DNA from 3 places in the Mumia flava genome. Region 2 is predicted to be linked to each of the others. Evidence: riboswitches for the same ligand, from Rfam matches in the RefSeq annotation. Region 2 holds a riboswitch; each other region holds the start of a gene.
The links. Region 2 has a riboswitch for thiamine pyrophosphate ahead of CLV56_RS11005 (ECF transporter S component). Riboswitches for the same ligand answer to the same signal wherever they lie in the genome.
Positions count from the first base shown of each region.

Region 1 (7,601 bases), 1.0 Mb from region 2:
CGTGGCCAGAAGCGGTACGCCCGTGCCCTCGCCGCCGGCGTCCGACGGTCGCTGCTGGGCTGAGGCGGCTTCGGGCTGTCGGCCGTACGGCGAGGCTCGCGCGGCGCCCGCGCAGCGCGACGACGTGGAGGGTCGTTCTCATTCTCGCGCACACCGTGCGCGCACGGTGTGCGCGAGAATGAGCCGACGGCGGCCACAACCGTGTGGGACTACCTCCGGCCACGACCGTCGGCGGGACGACGAGGCGACGGTCGCAGGCGGCCTCGTGACCCGCGCGCGCCGAGCGACGCACCTACGCTCGGTCTGTGCAGCTCCAGACTCGGGCGACCAAGGACCTCGGTGGCTCCGCGCTGCGCCAGATCCGCGCATTCCTCGTCCGCAGCTTCGACGGCGATCTCGGCGCCGAGGACTGGGAGCACACCCTCGGTGGCACCCACGTGCTCGCGTACCGCTCGGGCGTGCTCCTCGGGCACGCGTCCGTCGTCACCCGGACGCTCTGGATCGGCACCCGCTCGTACGCCACCGGGTACGTCGAGGGTGTGGCGGTGGCGGCGACGCGGCGCCGGCGCGGCCTCGGGACCGCACTCATGGGCGAGGTCGCCCGCCTGATCGAGGACGGCTACGACCTCGGCGCGCTCGCGTCGACCGATCTGGCTCTGCCGTTCTACGGCGCCGCCGGGTGGATCCCGTGGCGCGGGCCGACGTCCGTGGTGCGGCCCGACGGCTCGGCGGTGCGGACGCCGGAGGACGACGGGTCGGTGTTCGTCCTGCCCTGTGGCCACGTCCTGGACGCGAGCGCGCCCATCAGCTGCGACTGGCGTCGCGGTGACGTGTGGTGAGCCCGGCCGCCATCGCGTCGGCGACCTCGGCGGCGGCGGCCGCGCTCTCGCCGCGCAGCCCCTCCACGACGCCGCGACGGTCTGCTTCGGAGCGGTTCTGACTCAGCTTCGCCTTCGCCTCGACGGCGTCGACCTGGATCTCGACCCCGACGATCGCCCGCAGCTGCTGGTCGACGAACGCGTCCGGCGCGTCGGTCACGTCCCACACGGGCGTACGGGTGCTCTCGTGGTGCCGGGTGAGCCGCGTGACGGCGTCGCGGACCCAGTCGGGGTCGTCGTGGACCCTCACGGTGCCGCGCAGGTGGACGGCCGAGTAGTTCCAGGTCGGGACCACGCGGCCGTGCTCGCGCTTCGTCGCATACCAGGACGGCGACACGTACGCCTGAGGACCGTTCACGACCATCAGCGCCGCGGCGTCGTCCACGATCGTGCGCCAGTGCGCGTTGGCCCTCGCCATGTGGGCGACGACCCGGGACTCCTCACGCAGCCACAGCACCGGCAGCAGCGTCGACTGCGGACGACCGTCCGCGTCGACGGTGACCAGGTCCCCGGCGCCCACGGCCGCGACCAGGGCATCGATCTCGGCCGCATCGTCCAGCGCGTTCGGGCGGGGCACGTACATGCGACCACGGTACGCGGCGGGACGGACGGGGCAGGGCCGGCAGGGGAGGGCCGGACGCGACGGAGCCCCGTCGATCCGTGAGGACCGGCGGGGCTCCGTGCTGCGAGCGTGCGCTCGGGTTCCGATCAGGCGATCAGAAGCCCATGCCGCCCATGTCGCCCATGCCGCCGTCCGGCATCGCCGGAGCAGCCTTCTCGGGCTTGTCGGCGACGACGGCCTCGGTGGTGAGGAACAGCGCCGCGATCGACGCGGCGTTCTGCAGCGCCGAGCGGGTCACCTTGGCCGGGTCGAGGATGCCCTCGGCGATCAGGTCGACGTACTCGCCGGTGGCCGCGTTGAGACCGTGGCCGGCCGCGAGACCGGACACCTTCTCCGCCACGACGCCGCCCTCGAGGCCCGCGTTGACCGCGATCTGCTTCAGCGGGGCCGAGGCCGCCGCCTTCACGATCTGGGCACCGGTGGCCTCGTCGCCCTCGAGCTCCAGCTTCTCGAACGCCGCGGCGGTCGCCTGGACGAGCGCCACGCCGCCACCGGCGACGATGCCCTCCTCGACGGCGGCCTTCGCGTTGCGAACGGCGTCCTCGATGCGGTGCTTGCGCTCCTTGAGCTCGACCTCGGTGGCCGCGCCGACCTTGATGACGGCCACGCCGCCGGCCAGCTTGGCGAGGCGCTCCTGGAGCTTCTCGCGGTCGTAGTCCGAGTCGGAGTTCTCGATCTCGGCACGGATCTGGTTGACGCGACCGGCGATCTGGTCGTCCGAGCCGGCGCCGTCGACGATCGTGGTCTCGTCCTTGGTCACGACGACCTTGCGGGCCGTGCCGAGCAGCGACAGGTCGGCGTTCTCGAGCTTGAGACCGACCTCCTCGCTGATCACCTCGCCACCGGTGAGGATGGCGATGTCGGCCAGCATGGCCTTGCGGCGGTCACCGAAGCCCGGAGCCTTGACGGCGACGGACTTGAACGTGCCCTTGACCTTGTTGACGACCAGGGTGGCCAGCGCCTCGCCCTCGATGTCCTCGGCGATGATCAGCAGCGGCTTGCCCGACTGCATGACCTTCTCCAGGACCGGGACCATGTCCTTCACGCTGGAGATCTTGGAGTTGACGATGAGGATGTAGGGATCCTCGAGCACCGCCTCCATGCGCTCCGGGTCGGTGTAGAAGTACTGCGAGATGTAGCCCTTGTCGAAGCGCATGCCCTCGGTGAGCTCGAGCTCGAGCCCGAAGGTGTTGCTCTCCTCGACGGTGATGACGCCTTCCTTGCCGACCTTGTCCATCGCCTCGGCGATGATCTCGCCGACGCCGGTGTCAGCAGCGGAGATCGCGGCCGTCGAAGCAATCTGCTCCTTGGTCTCGATGTCCTTGGCCATCCCGAGCAGCTGACCGCTGATCGCCTCGACGGCCTGCTCGATGCCGCGCTTCAGCGCGATCGGGTTGGCGCCGGCGGCGACGTTGCGCAGGCCCTCACGGACCAGCGCCTGCGCCAGGACGGTCGCCGTGGTCGTGCCGTCGCCCGCGACGTCGTCGGTCTTCTTCGCGACCTCCTTGACGAGCTCGGCACCGATCTTCTCGTACGGGTCCTCGAGCTCGATCTCCTTGGCGATGCTCACGCCGTCGTTGGTGATCGTGGGGGCGCCCCACTTCTTCTCGAGCACGACGTTGCGGCCCTTGGGGCCGAGGGTCACCTTGACGGCGTCGGCGAGGGTGTTCATCCCGCGCTCGAGGCCGCGCCGGGCTTCCTCGTTGAATGCAATGGTCTTCGGCATGTCTCCCGCGATTCCTCCGCGTAGAGGTGGATGGGCCAGGCGATGCCCGCGACGGACGGCCCGCGTCCGCGACGATCCCTTCTCGCCGCGACCTTCGAGCCTCATCGGTCTGACCCGATTCGTACCTAGCACTCGTACGAGACGAGTGCTAAGTCCAGTTTTAGCACTCGGACCTGACGAGTGCAAAGGTGGGCCGTCCGGGTTTGACCCGGCACGCCTCGCCTTCCTAGGGTGCCTCACGTCCACGCGGGAGCCCAGGCACGGGCTGAGAGGGGGCTGACGCCGCCCCGACCGCCGAACCTGATCCGGGTCATGCCGGCGAAGGGAGTCGGAGTGTCGCCGTCGGTGTCCCCCACCCAGGCGGGTTCTCGCCCGCGCTCACCCGCCGGGCGCAGCCGTACGTCGGTCGCGGTGGTGGGCGCCGGGATCGTCGGGCTGTCGTGCGCCTGGCGGCTGGCCGAGCACGGGCACGACGTGACGATGTTCGACCCCGCACCCGGGCAGGGCGCGTCCTGGGCCGCGGCCGGGATGCTCGCGCCGGGGGGCGAGGCGTGGTTCGGCGAGGAGGCGCTGCTGGCGCTCGGGACGAGCTCGCTCCGGCGGTGGCCGCGGTTCGCCGCCGACCTGGGGAGGACGAGCGGGCAGGATCCCGAGCTTCGTCGAGCAGGGACGCTGCTCGCGGCCGCCACCGGCGACGACGCCTCGGACGTGGAGCGGTCGGTCGCGCTGATGCGGCGGCACGGGATCGCGGTCGAGCCGGTCGGGCGGCGCGAGCTCCGGCGGCGCGAGGGCGCGCTCCACCCGGCACTCCACGGCGCGTACGCGGTGCCGGGTGACCACAGCGTCGACAACCGGCGCCTCACCGCCGCACTCCGTGAGGCGGTCCGAGCACGCGGCGTCGAGCTGGTCGCCGACCACGCCGACGTGGTCACCACGGACGGCACGGCGGAGGGGGTCAGGACCCGTTCCGACGGGCGTACGCATCGCGCCGACGTGGTCGTCGCCGCGGGTGGGGCGCGGCTGCGTGAGACGACCGGGGTGCCGCCCGCCCTCGCAGACGCGGTCCGGCCCGTGAAGGGTCAGATCCTGCGGGTACGGGGCGGCGCGGGACTGCTGAAGCACACCGTCCGGGCGCTCGTGCGCGGCACGGGCGTGTACCTGGTCCCGCGCGACGACGGCGAGATCGTCGTCGGCGCGACGACCGAGGAGGTCGGGTACGACGAGGACGTGACCGTGGAGGCGGTCCACGACCTGCTGCGGGTCGCGGTCCAGGTCGTCCCCGAGCTGCGGGGCTGCCGCTTCACCGACGCGGTCGCGCGGCTGCGACCGGGGACGCCGGACAACCTTCCGCTCGTCGGACCGGCCGACGTGCACGGACTGCTCGTCGCGACCGGCCACTACCGCTCCGGCGTCCTCCTCGCGCCCCTGACGGCCGACGCGATCGTCGCGCACGTCGAGGGGCGACCCGATCCGATGCCCGAAGCCGACCCGCGGCGCATCGCCCGGCGCACGGCCGCCAGCCCTACCCCCAGTCCCGCAACCCGAGGAGAACGATGAGCGTCCAGGTCAACGGCGAGGACCGCGACCTCGCCACCCCGATCACCGTGGCCGACCTTCTGGTCGCGCTCGCGCTGCCGCGCCGTGACGTCGCGGTCGCCGTCGACGGAGCGGTCGTGCCACGGTCGACGTGGGAGTCCGCGATCGTCGACGAGGAGTCCGAGGTCGAGGTCGTCACCGCGGTCCAGGGCGGGTGAGCGCGATGTCCGACGACCTCGAGATCGCCGGCGCCTCGCTGCGCAGCCGGTTGTTCCTCGGCACGGGCGGGATCGCGTCGCCGAGCGTCCTCGCCGCCTGCCTCGCCGCCAGCGCCACCGACCTCGTCACGGTCGCGATCCGCAGGGTCGGTCCCGACTCGCCAGGATCGATCCTCGAGGTGGTTCGCGACCACGGCGCACGCATCCTCCCGAACACCGCCGGGTGCCACACGGCGCGCGAGGCCGTCCTCACGGCCCGCCTGGCCCGCGAGGCGCTCGGGACGGACTGGGTGAAGCTCGAGGTGGTCGCCGACGACGACACCCTGCTCCCGGACGTCGTCGAGCTGCTCGACGCGGCCGAGACGCTGGTCCGCGACGGCTTCACCGTCCTCCCGTACACCAACGCCGACCTGGTCACCGCACGCCGGCTCGCCGACCTCGGGTGCGCGACCGTGATGCCGCTCGGAGCACCGATCGGCTCCGGACTCGGGATCACCGACCCGCGAGCGATCGCTGCCATCTGCGACGCCGTCGACGTCCCGGTCGTGCTCGACGCCGGGATCGGGACCGCATCCGACGCGGCGCTCGCGATGGAGCTCGGCTGCGACGCCGTCCTCGCGGCGACCGCGATCACCCGGGCGGAGGATCCCGTACGGATGGCGACCGCGGTCGCCTCCGCGGTGCGGGCGGGGCGGGATGCGAAGCTCGCAGGGCGGATCCCGCGGCGCGAGTCCGCTCTCGCCTCGAGCCCGACCGAGGGACTCGTCGGCACCGGGTGAGCGGCGGCCCCGACCACCGCGTGCACTGAGCGGGGTGCAGTCTGCGTAGCCGGCTACGCAGACCATCACTCGGCACCGAAGGTTGTCCCAGCCAGGTGAGGGTCTGCCCAGCCGGCTGGGCAGACCGTCGGCGGCTCAGCTCGGCGCGTCGGCGTCCAGGGCGGTCGGGGCGGGGACCGAGGCCTCCAGCTCGGCGGCGACCTCGCCGAGGCTGGCCAGCACCCGCGCGACTGCGGCGCGCGCGGCACGATCGGGTCGCGCCAGCGCGTAGACCTCGCGGCCCGCGCGGACACCCCCGAGCTCGAGCGCGACCAGCCCACGTGCCGTGGCGACGCTGGCCGAGCCTCGCGGCAGCAGTGCGATCCCTTGGCCGGCGGCCACGAATGCCGCGACGACGTGGTTGTCGGCGAAGCGCTGGACGACCTCGATCGGCGATCCGCCGTCGGCGAGACCACGCAGCACGGCGTCGAAGGGGAATCCGTCGGGGACGCCGATCCACTTCTCGTCGGCGAGCTCCGCGGGCTCCACCCGACCGCGGCCGGCGAGCCGGTGGTCGGGCGGCACCACGACGTCGAGCGGCTCGCGCAGCAGCGGCGTGACCGAGAGCCCGAGGAAGCCGGCGTCCGGGACACGCTCGACCGAGTGGGCGATCACGAGGTCGTGGTCCGCGGTGATCGCGGCGAACTCGTCCTCCGCCAGGTCGAGGTCACGGAGCCGGAGCGTGATCGCCGGGTCGGTCTTGGCCAGGCGGGTCGCGAGGGCCGGGAGCAGCAGCTCGGCCGCGCTCGGGAACGCGCACACGCTGACCTCGCCGACCGCCGAGCCACGGAACTCGTCGAACCGTGCCCGGGCCCGTTCCAGGACCTCCGCGATCTCGACCGCCCCCTCGGCGAGCACGCGCCCGGCATCGGTCAGACCGACCCCGCGACCTTGCCGGACCACCAGCGGCGCGCCCATCTCCCGCTCGAGCGACTTGATCTGCTGCGACACCGCGGAGGGCGTCCGGTACGTGGCCGCGGCGACGGCGGTGACGCTGCCCCGCTCGGCGAGCTCACGCAGCAGGGCGACCTTCTCGACGTCGATCGGATGGGTTCCGGAGGGGGAATTCATGTAGCCAGTCTACAAGATGGGTTCAGATCTATTCGCTTGTGCTTCACGATGTGGGATCGGATGCTGGAGCGCGTGACTCCACGCGACCGCCTGCTCGCCGCGCTCGTCGCGACCGCCTGGGGCGTGAACTTCCTGGCGATCGACGCCTCGCTGCAGCACTTCCCTCCGTTGTTCCTGGTCGCCCTCCGCTTCGCGGTGCTCGCCGTGCCGGTGGTGCTCCTGGTGCCGCGGCCCGACGTCGAGCTGCGCTGGCTCATCGGGTACGGGGCGGGCTTCGGCATCGCCCAGTTCGTCTTCCTGTACGCGGGGATGGCCGCGGGCATGCCCGCCGGACTCGCCTCGCTGGTCCTGCAGGCCTCGGCGCCGTTCACCGTTGTGCTGGCAGCCGCCCTCCTCCGGGAGCGGCTCAGCGGACGCCAGGTCGCGGGGATCCTGCTCGCGGTCGCGGGGCTCGCTCTGGTCGCGTGGCAGCGGGCGCAGATCGCCGCGCTCCTGCCGGTCGTCCTCACCCTCCTCGGCGCACTCGGCTGGGCCTTCGGCAACCTCGCGAACCGGCAGGCCCGACCCAGCCGACCGCTGCACCTGGCCTTGTGGATGTCGGTCGTCCCTCCCCTGCCGATGCTGGCGATCGCGCTCGCCGTCGAAGGGCCGGCGCGGATCGGGACGTCCCTGTCCACCGCGTTCACGATCGACGCGCTGCCTGCGATGGTCGGCCTCGCGTACACCGTGCTG
Region 1 covers NZ_PGEZ01000001.1:1,280,163-1,287,763, forward strand. Annotated here, with positions in the region: gene CLV56_RS06060 (N-acetylmuramoyl-L-alanine amidase) at 1-63, shown strand, start outside; gene CLV56_RS06065 (GNAT family N-acetyltransferase) at 306-839, shown strand; gene CLV56_RS06070 (FMN-binding negative transcriptional regulator) at 805-1,461, opposite strand; gene groL (chaperonin GroEL) at 1,595-3,226, opposite strand; TPP riboswitch at 3,463-3,570, shown strand; gene thiO (glycine oxidase ThiO) at 3,572-4,783, shown strand; gene thiS (sulfur carrier protein ThiS) at 4,780-4,980, shown strand; gene CLV56_RS06090 (thiazole synthase) at 4,986-5,759, shown strand; gene CLV56_RS06095 (LysR family transcriptional regulator) at 5,895-6,869, opposite strand; gene CLV56_RS06100 (EamA family transporter) at 6,942-7,601, shown strand, end outside.
Region 1: linked by a shared signal. The riboswitch ahead of thiO (glycine oxidase ThiO) and the one ahead of CLV56_RS11005 (ECF transporter S component) in region 2 are both predicted to bind thiamine pyrophosphate.

Region 2 (7,601 bases):
GGTGGGCGCGACGCCCGCGACCGGCTGGCTGTCGGGGTCCGGCGTCACGCTCGGGCCGACCGGCGCCGTGGTCTGCGACGTCACCGGCGGGACCGGTGTCCCCGGCGTGTGGGCGACCGGCGACTGCGCCGCCTGGGACACCGGCGTCGACGGGGCGCACCCCGGAGGCCACTGGCAGGACGCCGTCGACCAGGCCGCGGTGGTCGCCGCATCGGTGCTCGGCCGGGCGAGCGCGGCCCTGCCCGACCCGTACTTCTGGTCCGAGCAGCACGACGTGACGGTCCAGGTCGCGGGTCGCGTCCCGGCCGATGCGTACGGCCGGGTCGTCGCCGGCTCGGTCGCGGGGGCGGACCTGCTCGTGACGTACGAGCGGGGCGGCGTCGAGACCGGGATCCTCGGCATGAACCGTCCGCGCGAGGTCATGCGGTGGCGCCGGTCCCGCGCGCCGCGGACCCGTCTCGTGGCCTCGGCCTGAGGAGGACGGATGATCATCGAACCCGTCGCCCGGCCGCTACCGGGATCGCTCGAGCCGACGCTGCCGGGCCGCTGGTACACCGACCCGACGATCTTCGCGCGCGAGCAGGCCGCGATCCTCGAGGCGTCGTGGAGCTGTGTCGTGCGCAGCGCCGACATCGCGCGCCCCGGAGACTGGGAGGTCGCGACCGTGGGACGCGAGCAGGTGATCGTCTCGCGCAACCGCCGCGGCGAGGTCCGCGCGTTCCTCAACGTGTGCCGGCACCGCGGCATGCGCGTCTGCACCGAGCCGTCGGGCTCGTCACGGAGCCTGCAGTGCGGCTACCACGCCTGGACCTACGACCTCGACGGCCGCCTGGTCGCGGCCCCGAACCTGACCCGGATGCCCGACGTCGACGGCGCGCGGTACGGGCTGGTCGGCGTCCACGTGCGCGAGTGGCTCGGGTACGTGTGGGTCTGCCTGGCGGCCGAGCCGCCGTCCTTCTCCGAGACCGTGCTCGGCGAGGTCGTGACCCGCCTCGGCGACGTGCGGAACCTCGACAACTACGGCGTCGACGGGATCGCGCTCGGGCGCCGGATCACCTACGACGTCGCCGCGAACTGGAAGCTGGTCATCGAGAACTTCCAGGAGTGCTACCACTGCGCGACGATCCACCCCGAGCTCACCGAGGTGCTGCCCGAGTTCGCGGAGGGCTGGGCGGCGCAGGCGTACGTGAACCACGGCGCGGCGTTCGGCGACGAGGTGCAGGGCTTCACCGTCGACGGCTCCGCGGGCACTGCGCGGCTCCCGTCGGTCGCGGCGGAGCAGGACCGGCGCTACTACGCGGTGACATTCCGCCCGAACGTCTTCGTCAACCTGGTGCCGGACCACGTCGTCCTGCACCGGATGGTCCCGCTCGCCGTCGACCGGACCCGGGTGGTCTGCGACTGGCTGTTCGCCCCGGAGGTCGTCGCCGCCGGGACGGACGTGTCGGCGTCGGTCGAGCTGTTCCACCGCGTCAACGTGCAGGACTTCGACGCGTGCGAGAAGACGCAGCCGTCGATGTCCTCGTCCGCGTACGCCGAGGGCGGGGTGCTCGTCCCGGCCGAGCACCACATCGGTGAGTTCCACGCCTGGGTCCGGGACGCCGTGGGCGAGTGACGCCGCCGGGGGGGCCGGGCGGGAACGGGGTCTCGATCCTCGCTCCGCTCGGCCTCGACCAGCGGGCCCCGACCAGCGGGCGCGGACTACTCCGCGAAGATCGCGAGCGTCCGCGCGACGCAGACGGGCTTCTCGACGCCCTCCGCCTCGACGGTGAAGTCGACGGCGACGCGCTGGCCGAACGCGGCCGGGACGATCTCGGCGAGCGTCGCGCGACCGCGGACCCGGCTGCCGACCGGGAGCGGCGCGGGGAAGCGGACCTTCTCGCTGCCGTAGTTGACGCCCATCTTCACGCTCTCGACCGTGTAGATCTCGGCACCGAGCATCGGGATCAGCGAGACCGTGAGGTAGCCGTGCGCGATCGTCGTGCCGAACGGGCCCTTCGCGGCCTTCTCCGGGTCGACGTGGATCCACTGGTGGTCGCCGGTGGCGTCGGCGAACAGGTTGACCTGCTCCTGCGTCACCTCGTGCCAGTCACTGACGCCGAGCTCCTCGCCGACCAGCGTGGACAGCTCCTCCAGGTTCTTCACGGTGCGCATCGGGTCTCCTTCGTCGCTAAGCGCTTGCTTAGTCGGGAATCCTAGTACCCCCCGAGACGCAGCGCGTACGGCAGCACCGCCAGCGCCACCCCGAGCCCGAGCAGAACCGTGTCGCCCCGCATCCAGCGCACCGGTTCCGCCCAGGTCCGCTCGTGGGCCGTCGCGAACCCGCGCGCGTCCATCGCCGTCGCCATCCGGCCCGCGTCCCGCAGCGCGGAGACGAGCAGCGCGAACGCGAGCGCGGCCCCGTGCCGCGCGGACGACAGCGGGTTCGCCGTCGGGCCGAACCCCCGCGCCCGCCTGGCGCGATCCAGCTGGATCCAGGTCTCCCGGAGCAGCGCGAACCGCTGCAGCGCCGCCGCGAACGCCACCGCGAACCGCGGCGGCACTCTCAGCCGCTGCCCCAGCTCGTCGGCCAGCCGCGGCGGGTCGAGGAACGCGGCGAGCACGGCGCCCGGGAGCGCGAGCACGACGATCCGCAGACCGGCGGTCAGCGCCACCTCGAGGTCGTGGCCACCCAGCAGCCAGGTCGACCACGTGACCGACGCCGACGCCACCGCCACGGCGAGGAACCGCACGAGCGCGAACCGCAGCGACGGCACGCAGAACGCCCCGACCACCGCGTACGCCCCGAGCGTCACGAGCCCGGTCGCAAGGTCGCGGACCGCGAGCGACGCGACGATCGCGAGCGACCCGGCGGCCAGCAGGGCCAGCGGGTTCGCCTCCCGCACGACCGCCCTCACGGCGCCCCCTCCCCTTCGCGCTGTGTGACCGCAGCCCCGTTCTCGACGGCAGATTCCGGGGCTGGGGTCACAGAGCGCGAAGGGAGTGCCACGCGGTGGTCGGTCAGGGCGATCAGGACGGCGTCATGGGTGGCGGCGGCGACGGCGGCGCCGGCGTCCGCGGCGCCGCGCATCCAGCCGGCGACCGCCGCCCAGGTCCGGCGGTCCTGGCCCACGGTCGGCTCGTCGAGCAGCGCGACGGCAGGCCGGTGAGCCAGCGCGGCCGCCAGCGCGAGCCGTCGCTGCTCCCCGCCGGACAGGCGGTACGGGTGGGCGTCCGCGTGCTGGGTCAGGCCGAGGTGGTCCAGCACCGCGTCGACGTCGACCGTGACGCCGAGCCGCCCCCCGGTCGCCGCGACCTCGTCACGCACCCGGGTCGTGAGGAAGCCGTGCTCCGGGTTCTGCGGGACCCATCCGAGCAGCCGGGCGAGATCGCGTGACCGCGTGCGGTGCAGCGGCTTGCGCGTCGGCGCGTGCACCCGACCGGAGGTCGGCGCGAGCAGCCCACCGAAGGCGGCGAGGAGCGTCGACTTCCCCGCCCCGCTCGGACCGGTGAACGCGGTCACCGCTGCGGGATCCACCTCCGTGTCGATCGCATGCAGGGCGGGCGTGAGGGTGGTGCCGCGCATCGTCACCCGGCGCAGGTCGACGCCGAGGCCCTCGGCGCGCAGCGTCGGAACCGGCCCGTCGGGCGCCACCAGAACGGACGGCGGGAGCACCGGCTCCGGCACGACGGCCCCCGGCATCCACACCCCTGCCGCCGCGAGCTCGTCGCGCATCGTCGACGCGAACCCCTCCGGGTCGGCGTCCCGCACGACTGCGCCGTGGGCATCGAGGACCACGACCCGGTCGACGTGGGCGAGCCACGGCTCGATCCGGTGCTCGACCACGACCAGCCCCGCCCCCGTACGGTCGAGCGCCTCGAGGACGCAGGCCCGGACGGCGACCGCGTTGGGCTCGTCGAGCATCGACGTCGGCTCGTCGAGGAGGAGCAGGTCGGGCTCGCACGCGAGCACACCGGCCAGCGCGAGCCGCTGCTGCTCGCCACCGGACAACGCAGCGGTGGGGTGCCCCGGCCCGTACGGGAGCCGGACCGCGGCGAGCGCGTCGGCGACCCGGCGCGGCATGGGGTCCCGGGGCAGCCGTGCGTTCTCGAGCCCGAACGCGACGTCGCGCCCGATCCGCTCGGCGACGACGGCGTCACCGGGATTCTGCAGGAGCATCCCGGTCCGGCCGCCCACGGCGACCTCGCCCGTACGCTCGCCGAGGCCCGCGCTCTCGAGCACGCCCGCGAGCGCCCGCAGCACGGTCGACTTCCCCGCGCCCGACGGACCGGCGAGCAGGACCCGCTCCCCTGGCGCGACGTCGAGGTCGAGTCCGTCCAGGACCGGTGTCGTACGCCCGAGCGGTCGCCAGGTCAGGTCCCGGATCCGTGCGGCTCCGGTCTCGACCGTGGCCGCGGTCGTCGTCATCGCGCGGCGGTCGACTGCGCCGGCGCACCGGCCCGGTCGTGGTACTCGCGGCCCGCACCGAAGGCGTCCAGCGCCCCGGTGGCTGCGAGCGCGCGGACCAGCAGCCACCCGCCGAGCCCGGCGATCACGGCGCCCGACGCCATGAACAGCCCGCCGTAGACGAGCCGGTAGCCGACGCTCCAGTCGGCCCAGTACACGTTCCACTCGTACGCGACCGCGAACAGCGCGGATCCGGCCCCCGACAGCGCCGCCGCGACGACGCCCCAGCGCCGCCACATCAGCAGCGCGAACACGACCTCGGCGCCGAGGCCCTGCACGATCCCGGACATGATCGAGCTCATCCCCCACTGGTTGCCCAGCATCAGCGCGACGACGGCGGCGATCACCTCCGTGGAGAACGCGGCGCCGGGGCGGCGTACGACGAGGCCGCCGATCACACCGCCGAGCAGCCACGGTCCGGAGATCGCGCCGATGCTCGGCGGGAACGCGAAGAAGGACGCGGTGCTGACCACCGCGTACAGCTGGTTCCAGCCCCAGAAGATCACGCCGACCGCGACGCCGAGCATCGCGACGGTGACGAGATCGATCGTCCGATAACGGAACAGATCAGACATGCGGGTACGGCTGGCTGAGGCCATGATGACTCCCTTCGCCGGTGCTAACCGGTGCAGGTTCGGAGGGTCTGCGGCTCGTCCGCACTCTCAGCGCGCCGTGCCTCGGCACGCGCGCTCCCCTGTCGTTCGCCGTGAAGCCTAGCGCGTCCCGACCGCCGCCGGGAACGGCCGCCGCCCCTCCGCCGGTCGAGACCCGTCCCCCCGCCGGTCGAGACCCGTCCCTCCGCCGGTCGAGGCGGAGCGGAGCGACGATCGAGACCCTCGGCGTTCGACGTCGGCGCCCGGCTTCGGTCAGCTCAGCAGGGACTCGCGGCCGAACATCGCCGCCGCCACCCGCGCCGAGGGCGTCCCGACGTCGGGGTCGGCCCCGGCGCCGACGAGGATCGAGACCACCAGGTCCTCGCCCTTGAAGATCGCCCCGGCCAGCGGGCTCTGCCCCTGGTCGTTGAGCTGGTTGACGTCCGCTCCGGCGTCGGCCAGGCGCTGCACGAGGTCGGCGTGACCGTGGTACGCGGCCAGCATCAGCAGCGTGTTGCCGCTGGGATCGGTGAGGCCGACCGGCACGCCGGCCTCGACGTAGGCGAGCAGGCGATCGGTCTCGCCCTCGCGCGCCAGGTCGAACATCTGGTGCGCGAGCTCGACGACCTCGGGGTCCGGCTCGCTGCTTCCCATACGAGGACGTTACCCGGCCAGACCCGCGATCCGCGTGGCGACGGCCTCACCGAACGCACGGTGCCCGTCCGTCGTGAGGTGCAGCCCGTCGGACAGGTACGGCAGGTCGAGGTCGCGCGTCGAGACGTACGCGACGCCGTGGTCGCCCGTCAGCACCGCCAGCTCGGTGTCGACCCAGGCTGCGCCTGCGGCCCGAGCCGGAGCGGCGGCGGGGCCGACCACGACGACATCGAGTCCGTCGAGCGGCGCGAGCACCCGCTCGAACCCCGCACGCAGGTCGGCGACCGACTGATCCACGTCGTTGAGCCCACCCTCGAGCACGACCAGGTCGGCCCCGCCCTCGACGGCACGCTCGACCCGCGCTGCGAACGACGCTCCGCGGCACGGGCTCGCCGCCGCGCTGAACCCCGACCCGGAGAACGCGTCCACGTGCACGCGTCCCTCGAGCCGTGACGTCCAGGCCTGCGACGGATCGCGCAGACCGAGCCCCGCGGACCACGAGTCCCCGACGACGACGATCCGCGGTCCGGTGCCCGTCGGAGGCTCTGCGCGGCGCGCTGCCGCTCCGGCCGCGAACGTCTCGCAGCGCCGTACGTCCGCACCGACCGCCTCGTCGGCGAGCCGGGTGGAGGCGACGAGAGCGGTGAGCAGGATGCACAGCGACAGCACGCCGAACCTCAGTGCGAGGCGGCGCGGGAACGTGATCACAGCGCCATGGTCGCTCGTGCGTCACGCCGACCCCAGGGATTCGGACATCCGATGCCGAACCGTGACTCCGCGTCTCGATCCTCGCTCCGCTCGGCCTCGACGAACGACCGGTCTGACTCCGCGTCTCGATCCTCGCTCCGCTCGGCCTCGACGAACCGGGGCCGCCGTTGGTCGAGGCGCGAGCGCAGCGAGCGATCGAGACCCCGCCAGCCGGCTACGGAAACCGTCAGACCACGTAGATCTTGCGCAGGCGGTCGCGGATCTCCCAGACCGTACGCTCGCCGGCGCGCAGCCGGACCGCGATGCCGGGACCGAGCTCCAGCACGGCCCCGTCCTCGAACGTCACCGTGCCCGAGCCCGACAGCACCACGAAGATCTCGTCGGCCTCGGTGTCGCGCACCGTGCCCTCGGTGATCTCCCAGATCCCCACCTCGATCCCGCCGAGCTCGGCGAGCCCCGCCGAAGCGGTCGCCGGCGCACCGGCGACCACGTCGGACGGGTCGAGCTCGTCGGACTCGAGCGGGTGGCTGCGGACGTCGGGCGACAGCACACGCGGAACAGCAGACTCGGTGCTCATCGACTCACCCGCCCGTGAACGTGCGGGCCACGGCCGCGTTGTCGTCGCCGGATCGGCGCAGCACGAGCCACACCACCGTGAGCGCTACCAGCGTCAGCAGCAGCATCACGGTGGACAGCGCCGCGATCTCGGGCCGCAGCCCGGTCTTCAGGGAGCCCAGCACGTAGACCGGCCACGGCGTGTAGCCGGGGACCTGCACGAACGACGCCACGATCGTGTTGTCCATGCTCAGCGTGAAGGCGAGCAGCGCACCGGCGAAGATGCCGGGGCCGGCCTGCGGGAGGGTGATCTGGCGGAACCGGTTCCACGGCGTCGCGTACAGGTCGGCCGCGGCCTCCTCCACCTGGTCGTCCATCCCCTGCATCCGCGCCCGCACGATGAACGTGACGACCGCGATCGCGAGCGACGTGTGGACGATCACGAGGCGGACCATGCCGTTGTTCACCGGACCGATGCCGACGTCCGTGCCCAGGGTGACGAGCCACGGCAGGATCGAGATGCCGTCGATGATCTCCGGGGTGATCAGCGTCAGAGCGAGCAGCGCGGTCAGCAGGGCTGCCCAGCGCGCCTTCGCCCCCGCACGCGCCAGCGCCACACCGCCGATCGTGCCGAGGACCGTCGC
Region 2 covers NZ_PGEZ01000001.1:2,316,234-2,323,834, reverse strand. Annotated here, with positions in the region: gene CLV56_RS11030 (NAD(P)/FAD-dependent oxidoreductase) at 1-475, shown strand, start outside; gene CLV56_RS11025 (aromatic ring-hydroxylating oxygenase subunit alpha) at 485-1,615, shown strand; gene CLV56_RS11020 (MaoC family dehydratase) at 1,702-2,154, opposite strand; gene CLV56_RS11015 (energy-coupling factor transporter transmembrane component T family protein) at 2,196-2,897, opposite strand; gene CLV56_RS11010 (ABC transporter ATP-binding protein) at 2,894-4,408, opposite strand; gene CLV56_RS11005 (ECF transporter S component) at 4,405-5,022, opposite strand; TPP riboswitch at 5,036-5,153, opposite strand; gene CLV56_RS11000 (ankyrin repeat domain-containing protein) at 5,314-5,694, opposite strand; gene CLV56_RS10995 (SGNH/GDSL hydrolase family protein) at 5,704-6,402, opposite strand; gene CLV56_RS10990 (cupin domain-containing protein) at 6,629-6,979, opposite strand; gene CLV56_RS10985 (ABC transporter permease) at 6,984-7,601, opposite strand, start outside.

Region 3 (7,601 bases), on a different contig from region 2:
GGCAAGGACGTCACGATCATCGACGCGTTCGAGGCCGTCGGTGCCTGCCTGCGCGGTCTGATCACCCGCGAGGAGGTCGACCGCGTGGAGCGGGCGATCTGCCCGGGCGAGGGCGCCTGCGGCGGCATGTACACCGCCAACACCATGGCCGCCGTCGCCGAGGCGCTCGGCATGTCGCTGCCGGGCTCGGCCGCCCCGCCGGCGGTCGACCGGCGCCGCGACGGGTTCGCGCACCGCTCCGGGGAGGCGGTCGTCGGGCTCCTCCGCCAGGGCATCACCGCCCGCCAGATCATGACCCGCGAGGCGTTCGAGAACGCCATCGCCGTCGTGATGGCGCTCGGCGGCTCGACGAACGCGGTGCTCCACCTGCTCGCGATCGCGCGCGAGGCCGAGGTCGACCTGAGTCTCGACGACTTCAACCGGATCGGCGACAAGGTCCCGCACCTCGGCGACCTCAAGCCGTTCGGCCGCTACGTGATGAACGACGTCGACAAGGTCGGCGGCATCCCGGTCATCATGAAGGCGCTGCTCGATGCCGGCCTGATGCACGGCGACACGCTCACGGTCACCGGCAAGACGATGGCCGAGAACCTCGACGAGCTGGTCACGACCACGGTCGACGGCGACGTGATCCGCAAGCTCGAGAACCCGATCCACGCCACCGGCGGCCTCACGATCCTGCGCGGCACGCTCGCACCGGAGGGCGCGGTCGTGAAGAGCGCCGGGTTCGACTCCGACGTCTTCTCCGGGACCGCGCGCGTCTTCGACGGCGAGCAGGCCGCGATGGAGGCGCTGGCCGACGGCACGATCACCGGCGGCGACGTCGTCGTGATCCGCTACGAGGGCCCGAAGGGCGGCCCGGGGATGCGCGAGATGCTCGCGATCACCGGTGCGATCAAGGGGGCCGGCCTCGGCAAGGACGTCCTGCTGCTCACCGACGGACGCTTCTCCGGCGGCACCACCGGCCTGTGCGTCGGCCACGTGGCGCCCGAGGCGGTCGACGGCGGCCCGATCGCGTTCGTCGAGGACGGCGACCCGATCACGCTCGACGTCGCGAACCGCCGTCTCGACGTCGACATCGACGACGCCGAGCTCGAGCGCCGCCGTACGGGCTGGTCGCCGACGCTGCCCGACGTGCCGCCGCGCGGCGTGCTCGCCAAGTACTCCCGGCTCGTCGGCTCCGCGGCCGACGGGGCCGTGCTGGGCTGACCTGCGATGGGGGAGGCCGCCGTGATGTGGGACGGCGGTCTCGACATGCGAGATGGAGACGGCGCTGGCTTGACCGGGGTCGGGGCGTCGGCGACCCTGGTTCCGTGCGCAACATCATTCTCGTACGTCACTGACGCGCGACCGGCCACCGGTCACGCGTCGCCCCTCGAATGCCCGCCCGGGCCGAGGGGTTTTTTGTTGCCCACGACCATCACCACGAGCAGCGGCACAACGAGCAGCGGCGAGGATGCCGAAGCCGGAAGGGAAAGCGATGAGTGAGCAGATCACCGGGGCCCAGTCTCTGATCCGTGCCCTGGAGCACGCCGGGGTCGAGGTCGTCTTCGGCATTCCCGGTGGCGCCGTCCTTCCGGCGTACGACCCGCTCTTCGACTCCGAGCAGATCCGCCACATCCTCGTCCGGCACGAGCAGGGCGCGGGCCACGCCGCCCAGGGGTACGCGGTGGCGACCGGCCGCGTCGGCGTCTGCATGGCGACCTCCGGCCCCGGCGCGACGAACCTCGTCACCGCGATCGCCGACGCGCACATGGACTCGGTCCCGATCGTCGCGGTCACCGGTCAGGTCACCAGCGCCTCGATCGGCACCGACGCCTTCCAGGAGGCGGACATCCGCGGCATCACGATGCCGATCACCAAGCACTCGTACCTCATCACCGACCCGGCCGAGATCCCGCGGGCCGTCGCCGAGGCGTTCCACATCGCCTCCACCGGCCGCCCGGGCCCGGTGCTCGTCGACATCTCCAAGGACGCGCTCCAGAGCATGACGGAGTTCGCGTGGCCGGCCGAGCTGTCGCTGCCGGGCTACCGTCCGACGACGAAGCCGCACGGCAAGCAGGTCCGCGAGGCCGCGCGGCTGATCGCGGCCGCCAAGCGGCCCGTGCTGTACGTCGGGGGCGGCGTTGTCAAAGCGAACGCCTCGGCCGAGCTCAAGGTGCTCGCCGAGATGACCGGCATCCCGGTCGTCACCACGCTGATGGCGCGCGGTGCGTTCCCCGACAGCCACGACCTGCACCTCGGCATGCCCGGCATGCACGGCACCGTGGCCGCGGTCGGCGCGCTCCAGAAGAGCGACCTGCTGATCTCGCTCGGCGCACGCTTCGACGACCGGGTGACCGGCGAGCTGTCGTCGTTCGCCCCGGGCGCCAAGGTCATCCACGCCGACATCGACCCGGCCGAGATCTCCAAGAACCGCGTCGCCGACGTCCCGATCGTGGGCGACTGCCGCGAGGTGATCGCCGACCTCGTCGTCGCGCTGCAGGTCGAGTACGCCGACAACCCCGCCGACTACGCGTCCTGGCGCACGTACACGACCGGGATCCGCGAGCGCTACCCGCTCGGCTACGAGCCGGCCGAGGACGGCGGCCTCGCGCCGCAGCAGGTGATCGAGCGGATCAGCGCGCTGTCGGGGCCCGAGGTGACCTTCACCGCCGGCGTCGGTCAGCACCAGATGTGGGCCGCGAACTTCCTCGACCACGAGCGCCCGGCCCGCTGGATCAACTCCGGCGGCATGGGCACGATGGGCTTCTCCGTGCCCGCCGCGATGGGCGCCCAGGTCGCGCGACCCGGCGAGCCGGTCTGGGCGATCGACGGCGACGGCTGCTTCCAGATGACCAACCAGGAGCTGGCCACCTGCGCCCTCGAGGGGATCCCGATCAAGGTCGCGGTCATCAACAACTCCTCGCTCGGGATGGTCCGGCAGTGGCAGACGCTGTTCTACGGCGGCCGCTACTCCAACACCGACCTCCAGACCGGTCCCGACGCCGCCCGGATCCCGGACTTCGTCAAGCTCGCCGACGCGTACGGGTGCGTGGGCCTGCGCTGCGAGCGCGCCGAGGACCTCGACGCGGTGATCGAGAAGGCGATGTCCATCAACGACGTCCCCGTCGTGATCGACTTCGTCGTCCACCGCGACGCGATGGTGTGGCCGATGGTCGCCGCCGGCGTCAGCAACGACATGATCCAGATCGCGCGCGACATGGCGCCCGACTTCGGAGAGGAAGAGCTGTGAGCACCCACACCCTGTCCGTCCTGGTCGAGAACACCCCCGGTGTGCTGGCTCGTGTGTCGAGCCTGTTCATGCGGCGCGGGTTCAACATCGAGTCGCTGGCGGTCGGCCCCACCGAGTATCCGGAGATCTCCCGGATGACGATCGTGGTCAACGTCGACGAGCTCCCGCTCGAGCAGGTCACCAAGCAGCTCAACAAGCTCGTCCAGGTCCTCAAGATCGTCGAGCTCGAGCCGGAGTCGGCCGTCGAGCGCGAGCTGATGCTGATCAAGGTCCGGGCCGACTCCCAGACCCGTGGACAGGTCCTCGAGACCGTCCAGCTGTTCCGCGCCAAGGTCGTCGACGTCGCGCCCGACGCCGTGACGATCGAGGCGACCGGCGACCCGGGCAAGCTCGCGGCGATGCTGCGGGTGCTCGAGCCGTTCGGCATCCGCGAGATCGCGCAGTCCGGACGCGTGGCGATCGGCCGTGGTGGCCGCTCGATCACCGACCGGGCCCTGCGTTCGGTCACGCCGTCGTCGACCCAGACCGCCTGAGCCGACGCACCCCGCCGTACCGGCCTGTCCGGTCCGGCACCCGAAGACCCACCGGCACAACGAGAAGGAGCCAACCCGTGCCTGAGCTGTACTACGACGACGACGCCGACCTGAGCGTCATCCAAGGCCGGAGCGTGGCCGTGCTGGGCTACGGCAGCCAGGGCCACGCCCACGCGCTGTCGCTGCGTGACTCCGGCGTCGACGTCCGCGTCGGCCTGCCGGAGGGATCGAAGAGCCGCGACAAGGCCGAGGCCGAGGGTCTGCGGGTCCTCACCCCGGCCGAGGCCGCCGCCGAGGCCGACGTGATCGTCATCCTGGCGCCGGACCACGTCCAGCGGAACCTCTACTCCGAGTCGGTCGAGCCGAACCTCAACGACGGCGACGCGCTGATCTTCGGACACGGCTTCAACATCCGCTTCGGCTACATCAAGCCCCCGGCCGGTGTCGACGTCGGCATGATCGCCCCGAAGGGCCCGGGCCACCTGGTCCGTCGCGAGTACGTCGAGGGCCGTGGCGTCCCGGTGCTCGTGGCCGTCGAGCAGGACGCGACCGGCAACGCCTGGCCGCTCGTCCTCTCGTACGCGAAGGGGATCGGCGGTCTGCGTGCCGGCGGCATCAAGACCACGTTCACCGAGGAGACCGAGACCGATCTCTTCGGCGAGCAGGCCGTGCTCTGCGGCGGCATGTCGGCGCTGGTCCAGGCCGGCTTCGAGACGCTGACCGAGGCCGGCTACCAGCCCGAGGTCGCGTACTTCGAGTGCCTCCACGAGCTCAAGCTGATCGTCGACCTGATGTACGAGGGCGGCATCGCCAAGCAGCGCTGGTCGGTCTCCGACACCGCCGAGTACGGCGACTACGTGTCGGGCCCGCGGGTCATCGACAGCCGCGTCAAGGACACCATGAAGGACGTCCTCGACGACATCAAGAGCGGCGCGTTCGCTGAGCGCTTCATCGCCGATCAGGACGCCGGTGCGCCGGAGTTCAAGAAGTTCCGCGAGGAGAGCGAGCAGCACCCGATCGAGGCCACCGGCCGCGAGCTGCGTCAGCTCATGGCGTGGGTGAAGAGCACCGACGACGACTACACGGAGGGCACCGCCGCCCGCTGACGCGACGCGGCTCCGTACCTCCTCGACGGCCCGGGCACCCCTGCGTACGGCAGGTGCCCGGGCCGCCGTACGTCCCGACCGCGATTCGTCGAGTTGCGGTCGGATCTGCGCCTGCGATTCGCGCCGGAACTCGACGAATCGCGGTCGCATGGGTGGGCTGGGTACGGGGTGGTGCGGGCGGTAGGGTGGGCGGCGAAGTCGATGGCCGGGGTGCCCGCAGGGCTGAGAACACACCCGCCGAACCTGATCCGGGTCATGCCGGCGAGAGGGAGCCACTGATGCTCGAACCATCCACCGTCGCCCACGTCCACACGCGTCTGCGCGAGACGTCACCGCTGGTGCAGGTCATCACGAACTACGTGTCGATGGACATCGCGGCCAACCTGCTGAACGCCGCCGGCGCCTCGCCGGCGATGGTCCACGACGCGCACGAGTCCGGCGAGTTCGCCCGGATCGCCGGCGCCGTGGTGGCCAACATCGGCACGCTGTCGGACCCGTGGGTCGACGGCATGCTCGCCGCGGTCGCGCAGGCCGAGGCCGACGGGACGCCGTGGATCCTCGACCCGGTCGCGGTCGGCGCCACCACCTTCCGTCGCGACACGGTCGACCGGCTGCTCGAGCACAACCCCGCGGTGATCCGCGGCAACGCCAGCGAGATCCTGGCGATCGCCACCTCGGCCGGTGCCGGACGCGGCGTGGACGCCGACGCGGCGGTCGAGGACGTACGGTCCGACGCGGAGGCGCTCGCGTCCAAGCTTGGCACGGTGGTCGCGATGACGGGCGCCACCGACCTCGTCACCGACGGCACCCGTTCGGTCACGATCACCGGCGGTGACCCGAGGGCGCCGATGATCACCGCGCTGGGCTGCTCGGCGAGCGCGCTGGTCGCCGCGTGCTGCGCGGTCCACGACGACGCGCTGGAGGCGTCCGCGTCGGCGCTCGCGATCCTGTCGGCCGCCGTCGAGAAGGCCGGCGAGAAGGCCGAGGGGCCCGGCTCGCTGCGCTGGCGGCTGCTGGACGCCCTGTCGACGCTGAGCGCCGACGAGGCCGCCGCGGTCGCGGCCCGCTGAGCCGCGCGATGGACCTGCGGCTCTACCTGGTCTCGGGCGACGTCCCGCTAGGCTCGGACCTGATCGACGTGCTGGAGCAGGCTGCGCTGGGCGGTGCGGCGACGATCCAGCTCCGGCTCAAGGGCGCATCGCCCGCCGAGCGCGTACGGCGGGCCGCTGAGGCGGCCGAGCGGCTCGCTCCGATCGGCACCACGTTCGTGGTCAACGACGACATCGACGCCGCGCTGGCGGTCGAGGGCGCCGGGCTGCACGTCGGCCCGGACGACCTGCACCCGGCGGCCGCCCGTGAAGCGCTCGGCCCCGACCGCGTGATCGGTTGGTCGTTGCACGACCTCGCGCAGCTCGACGACGCCGAGGCGCTCGCCGCGTCCGACTACCTCGCGGTGAGCCCGGTCTGGCCGACGCCGACAAAGCCCGACACCACCGCGCCGTGGGGGCTCGACGGCGTCCGCCGATTGCGCGACGCCGTACCGCCCGAGGTGCCGCTGCTCGCGATCGGCGGCATCGACGCGACCAACGCCGCGTCGGTGATCGACGCCGGTGCCGACGGGATCTGCGTGGTGTCGGCGATCTGCGCCGCCCCCGACCCGTACGGCGCCGCGATCGGGCTGCGCCGGGTCGTGGATGCCGCGCTGGACGAGAGGAGCATGCGATGACCAGCGTGCCCGTGATGCTGTCGATCGCCGGCTCCGACCCGTCGGGCGGAGCCGGGATCCAGGCCGACCTCAAGACCGCCACGGCGCTCGGGGTGTACGGCGCAGCGGCGCTGACCGCGCTCACCGTCCAGAACACCCGGGGCGTGACCGGGATCCACGGTGTCCCGCCGGCGTTCGTGGCCGACCAGGTCCGCGCGGTGCTGGACGACCTCGAGGTCGGCGCGATCAAGATCGGCATGCTCGGCACGGCCGACGTCGTCGACGCGGTCGCCGAGGTCCTCGCCGGCACCGACGTCCCCGTCGTGCTCGACCCGGTGATGGTGGCGACGTCGGGGGACCGGCTCGTGCCGGAGGACGCGGTCGAGGCGATCCGCGACCGGCTCGTGCCGAGGGCCACGGTCGTCACCCCGAACGTCCCCGAGGCCGCGGTGCTCGCCGGGGTCGCGCCGGCGCGGAGCGTCGACGACCTGGGCGCGGCCTCCCGGGCGCTGCGCGAGGCCGGTGCCGCAGCGGCACTGGTCAAGGGCGGCCACCTCGGCGGTCCCGAGAGCGTCGACGTGCTCGCCGACACCGCGGGCGTGCGGGCGTACGCGTCGCCGCGGGTCGCGACCCGCAACACCCACGGCACCGGCTGCACGCTGTCGTCGGCGATCGCGTCCGGGATCGCCTCGGGCCTCGCGCTGCGCGACGCCGTCGGGGCCGCCAAGGACTACCTGGACGGCGCGCTGGACGCCGGCGCCGACCTCGAGATCGGGCACGGGCACGGGCCCGTCGACCACCTCTGGAGGACACGATGAGCTTCTCGGCCGACGCCTGGGACGAGGTCGCGGACTGGTACGACGCGATCCTCGCCCACCCGTTCGTCAGCGGGCTGGCCGACGGGACGCTGCCGACCGAGGTCTACACGCGCTACCTGCTCGACGACGCGCACTACCTCGCGTCGTACGCCGGGACGCTGGCGATGCTGTCGGCCCGCGCCGGCGAACCCGCACTCGCGGCGG
Region 3 covers NZ_PGEZ01000002.1:778,037-785,637, reverse strand. Annotated here, with positions in the region: gene ilvD (dihydroxy-acid dehydratase) at 1-1,209, shown strand, start outside; gene CLV56_RS17775 (acetolactate synthase large subunit) at 1,481-3,235, shown strand; gene ilvN (acetolactate synthase small subunit) at 3,232-3,768, shown strand; gene ilvC (ketol-acid reductoisomerase) at 3,846-4,874, shown strand; TPP riboswitch at 5,071-5,162, shown strand; gene thiM (hydroxyethylthiazole kinase) at 5,153-5,944, shown strand; gene thiE (thiamine phosphate synthase) at 5,953-6,600, shown strand; gene thiD (bifunctional hydroxymethylpyrimidine kinase/phosphomethylpyrimidine kinase) at 6,597-7,397, shown strand; gene CLV56_RS17745 (TenA family protein) at 7,394-7,601, shown strand, end outside.
Region 3: linked by a shared signal. The riboswitch ahead of thiM (hydroxyethylthiazole kinase) and the one ahead of CLV56_RS11005 (ECF transporter S component) in region 2 are both predicted to bind thiamine pyrophosphate.